Regions from separate parts of the Streptomyces sp. NPDC037013 genome, predicted to be linked through region 2. Evidence: riboswitches for the same ligand, from Rfam matches in the RefSeq annotation. Region 2 holds a riboswitch; the other holds the start of a gene.
The links. A riboswitch is a leader RNA that binds a small molecule or an ion and turns the genes downstream of it on or off. The one in region 2 is predicted to bind glycine.
Positions count from the first base shown of each region.

Region 1 (2,441 bases), on a different contig from region 2:
GCCGGCGCGGCCGGGACGACCGAGGTGGCGCCCGGGGGCGGCGCGGAGGGGGCTCAGCAAGGCCTCGGGAGCGAGGGCGGTGAGGCCGCGGGTGCCGGGTCGGCGCCGGGGGAGCGTGCGGAGGCGGGCGCCGAGGAGCCGGTGGTGCCGGCCGAGCGGCGGTGGGCGGCCGGTCTCGATGTGCGTCACGCCGAGTACGGGCACGGGTGGGTGCAGGGGAGCGGTCTCGGGCGGGTGACGGTGCGCTTCGAGACGCCGTATTCCGTGGTGCCGGGGCGGGTGCGGACGTTCCGGACGGATGACCCGGAGCTGACCCTCGCCGAGCCGCTGCCGCTGGTCGCCCCGGCCCCGGAGGATCAGCGGGCCGCTGGGGCGGAGCTGGAGGTTCTGTCGAGTGCGGCTCGTGCGGCGGGCCCGGAGACCGCGGGGTGAGGGCTGCGGCCGGGGGGCGTCCAAACCGGCGGTGACGTCGGCGGTGACACCCGTCACGCGCCGCCCGGGCGGAGACCGGCCCACGCGCCGGGAACAGAGGTCAGGGATTTTCCGTGCCCGCGATGCGGCCGAAGTTCTGGTCCGGTGGAGGCGGGGGCGCGGACGGAGGTGGTGTCGTGTCCAGGCCGTAGTGGTGGTAGAGCTGGAGCTCCTGCTCGGGGGAGAGGTGGCGGCCCACTCCGAAGTCCGGGGCGTCCCTGATCAGAGCGCGGTCGAAGGGAACGCGCAGCGTACCGTCCCCGACCAGCTCACTCGGCTCCAGCGGGACGAAGGCGTCACGGCTGAAGAGGCCGGTGCGTATGGCGGCCCACTCCGGGGCGCCGGTGGCGTCGTCGAGGTAGACCTCGTCGATCGTGCCGAGCTTCGTCCCGTTCCGGTCGAACGCCTTGCGGCCGATCAGGTTGCGCGGATCGATGTCGGTCTGCACGGGCCCTCCAGATGGTCGCGGCTTGACGAAACCGGGCGTAACTCATCTTTAATCGTTCGTAGTCACTACGAAAGAGCACTTCGGGGCAGGCGGCCACTCGAGGGATCGGTCACGGTCCTCGCTGGTAGGCTGGCGTCCGGCTGTTGACCCCGTGCGGGAGAGTCTCCGGAACACGCTTCCAGGAGGCGCCGAAGGAGCAAATCCTCCCCGGAATCTCTCAGGCACCCGTACCGCACGGACGAGGTCACTCTGGAAAGCAGGGCGGGCGTCGGGCGGGCACGTTCGGAACCCTTCCTCACCGACGGTGAAAGCAGATCTGTCGACAGACGGGACTGTGAAGCTCTCAGGTTGAGATGACAGAGGGGGAGGCCGTCCGGGTACCCGCGCCGTGGTACCCCTCGCAGGTCGTGCAGACCAGGAGGCCTCCGCAATGACTGCCACCAATCGCATCCCGCTCTCCGAGCTCGAGCAGGGCATCCCCTTCGAGCAGCGGCACATCGGGCCCGATGCGGAAGCGCGGGCCAAGATGCTCGCCCAGGTCGGATACGGCTCGCTCGACGAGCTCACGGCCGCCGCGGTGCCGGATGTGATCAAGAACGCCGAGGCGCTGAACCTGCCCGGCGCCCGTTCCGAGGCCGAGGTCCTCGCCGAGCTGCGCTCCCTCGCGGACCGCAACCAGGTGCTCGACTCGATGATCGGGCTCGGCTACTACGGGACCTTCACGCCCCCGGTGATCCTGCGGAACGTGATGGAGAACCCCGCCTGGTACACCGCCTACACCCCGTACCAGCCCGAGATCTCGCAGGGCCGCCTCGAGGCGCTGCTGAACTTCCAGACCATGGTCGCCGAGCTGACCGGACTGCCCACCTCCGGGGCCTCGCTCCTCGACGAGGGCACCGCCGCCGCCGAGGCCATGGCCCTGTCGCGGCGCATGGGCAAGGTCAAGAACGGCGTCTTCGTCGTCGACGCGGACGCCCTCCCGCAGACCATCGCCGTCATCCAGACCCGTGCCGAGCCGACCGGGGTCGAGGTCGTCGTCGCCGACCTGGCCGAGGGCATCCCGGCCGAGGTCGCCGAGCGCGGTGTCGTGGGCGTACTGGTGCAGTACCCGGGCGCCTCCGGCGTCGTACGCGACATCAAGCCGCTCATCGACCAGGCGCACGAGATCGGCGCCGTCGTCACCGTCGCCGCCGACCTGCTCGCCCTGACGCTGCTCACCTCGCCCGGCGAGCTTGGCGCCGACATCGCGGTCGGCACGACGCAGCGCTTCGGCGTGCCGATGGGCTTCGGCGGCCCGCACGCCGGCTACATGGCAGTGCGCGAGCAGTTCGCGCGCAGCCTGCCGGGACGCCTCGTCGGCGTCTCCGTCGACGCCGACGGGAACAAGGCCTACCGGCTCGCGCTGCAGACCCGTGAGCAGCACATCCGCCGCGAGAAGGCCACCAGCAACATCTGTACCGCGCAGGTGCTGCTCGCGGTCATGGCCGGAATGTACGCCGTCTACCACGGCCCCGACGGCCTG
Region 1 covers NZ_JBVJRV010000004.1:9,870-12,310, forward strand. The annotation lists gene ACZ7DY_RS14550 (DNA polymerase IV) at 1-432, shown strand, start outside; gene ACZ7DY_RS14555 (PRC-barrel domain-containing protein) at 533-919, opposite strand; glycine riboswitch at 1,064-1,162, shown strand; gene gcvP (aminomethyl-transferring glycine dehydrogenase) at 1,350-2,441, shown strand, end outside.
Region 1: it holds a riboswitch for glycine, as region 2 does, so the genes downstream of both, gcvP (aminomethyl-transferring glycine dehydrogenase) here and gcvT (glycine cleavage system aminomethyltransferase GcvT) in region 2, are expected to answer to the same signal.

Region 2 (2,441 bases):
GGCGTAGAGGTCGCTGACCGACTTGGTCGACTCCAGCTCGCCGCAGGACTCGCCCGCGGTCACCGTGTCACCGACCGCGGGAAGCTGGGCGAAGACGACGTCACCGAGCGCGTTGGCCGCGTGCTCCGTGATGCCGACCGTCGCCACACCGTCCTCGGTGGCCGACAGCCACTCGTGCTCCTTGCTGTAACGCAGCTGCTGGGGGTTGCTCATGACCTGAATTCTCCTGTACGCGGGTGGGTGCTGCGGAACGGGGAAGATGTGCGTGGGGTCACTTCTGGCGCTTGTAGAACGGCAGGGCCACGACCTCGTACGGCTCGTGGGTGCCGCGGATGTCCACGCCGACGCCCGGCGTGCCGGGGGCCGCGTGCTCCGCGTCGACGTACGCCATCGCGATCGGCTTGCCGAGCGTCGGCGACGGGGCGCCGGAGGTGACCTCGCCGATGACCTTGCCGTCCGCGACCACCGGGAAGCCGGCGCGCGGGACGCGGCGGCCCTCGGCGATCAGGCCGACGAGCTTGCGCGGCGGCGCGGTCTCGGCCCGCTCGGCGGCGGCGGCGAGCGCCGCGCGCCCCAGGAAGGTCTCCGACTGCGAGGTCTTCTCGAACTTGACGACCCGGCCGAGCCCGGCGTCGAACGGGGTGAGCCGGTCGGTCAGCTCGTGCCCGTACAGCGGCATGCCCGCCTCCAGGCGCAGCGTGTCGCGGCAGGAGAGCCCGGCCGGGACCATGCTGGCCGACGTGCCCGCCTCCATCAGCGCGCCCCACAGCTTCTCCGCGTCACCGGGGGAGACGAAGAGCTCGAAGCCGTCCTCGCCGGTGTAGCCGGTGCGGGCGATCAGCGCGGGCACGCCCGCGACGGTGCCCGGCAGGCCCGCGTAGTACTTCAGCCCGTCCAGGTCCGCGTCCGTGAGCCGCTTGAGGATGCCGGGGGACTCGGGGCCCTGGACGGCGAGCAGCGCGTACGCGTCGCGGTCGTCGCGGACCTCGGCGTCGAAGCCGTCGGCGCGGGCGGTCAGCGCGTCGAGCACGACCTGCGCGTTGGAGGCGTTGGCGACCACCATGTACTCGGTCTCGCCGAGGCGGTAGACGATCAGGTCGTCCAGGATGCCGCCGTCCTCGGCGACGATCATCGTGTAGCGGGCGCGGCCGACGCCGACCGAGCCGATGTTGCCGACCAGCGCGAAGTTGAGGAAGTCGGCGGCCCCGGCTCCGGTGACCGTGATCTCGCCCATGTGCGACAGGTCGAAGAGGCCGGCCTTGGTGCGCACGGCGTTGTGCTCGTCGCGCTCGCTGCCGTACCGCAGCGGCATGTCCCAGCCGGCGAAATCGGTCATGGTCGCGCCGAGCGACCGATGGACGGCGTCGAGGGCGGTCAGACGGGGGGCAGTGCTCATGAAGAAAACTCCCAGGGCATGACGGGCGAGGTCGATCCTCCCCATCTGTCATCGAACCTGAGAGGTTCGCCGGGAGCATCTCGGTATCCGAGACGCCCGGCTTGCACCTTGGGTGGGACCGCCGGGGCGGCCCGCTTTTCAGATGTGCCTCGCCCGCGCGGTACGGGGCCTGAGAGATTCAAGGGAGGGACTTGCTCCTTCGGCGCCCCGAGGACACAGCGTGGCTGGTACCGGGGACTCTCCCGCGCGGATTCAAACGGCCGGTATGGAGTTGGCGGGCACATCATTGCACGCGACCCTGTCCTGGGGGACCCGCGACCGGCCACGGATCCCGAGGCCCCGAATCCACTTGTGCCGCATTACCTTCTCTTTACACTTGCCGGGGAAGCAGTTCGTGACCGCTATGGGGAGGCCGATCACGGTGCGCACCAGGACCAGTGCCTACGCCACGACGACGGGAGTGGCGCTGCCCGGGCAGCCCGCCGCCCCGGCCGCGGAGAGCTGTGGCCCGCTTCCCGTGGCCGTCGTCCGCGACCTGCGGCAGCGGGCCGGCCACAGCCCGCACCGCCTCACCTTCGGCGAGGGCGACCTCGTCGTCGTCTCCGGGCTGCCCGGCGGCGGGAAGTCCACGCTGATGCGGCAGGCCGTCACCGGCCCCCGCATCGACTCCCAGGACACCCGCGACCGGTGGGCCCGCCGCATGCCGGCCCTGCTGCCGTACGCGGTCTACCGCCCCCTGGTCCGCGTCGCGCACTACGCCGCGCTGCGCCGCACCCTGCGCTCCGGGGCCAGCGTCGTCGTGCACGACTGCGGCACCCAGACCTGGGTGCGCCGCTGGCTCGCCCGCGAGGCCGCCCGCCGCGGCACCGCCCTGCACCTGCTGCTCCTCGACGTCCCCGTGGACACGGCGCTGCGGGGCCAGCAGGAGCGCGGCCGCGGCGTCTCCCGGTACGCCTTCGGGCGCCACCGCAGGACCGTCGGCCGCCTCGTCGCCGCCACCGAGCGCGGCGACCTGCCGCGCGGCTGCGGCTCCGCGGTGCTGCTC
Region 2 covers NZ_JBVJRV010000010.1:44,008-46,448, forward strand. The annotation lists gene gcvH (glycine cleavage system protein GcvH) at 1-213, opposite strand, end outside; gene gcvT (glycine cleavage system aminomethyltransferase GcvT) at 272-1,396, opposite strand; glycine riboswitch at 1,432-1,544, opposite strand; glycine riboswitch at 1,545-1,651, opposite strand; gene ACZ7DY_RS32940 (AAA family ATPase) at 1,800-2,441, shown strand, end outside.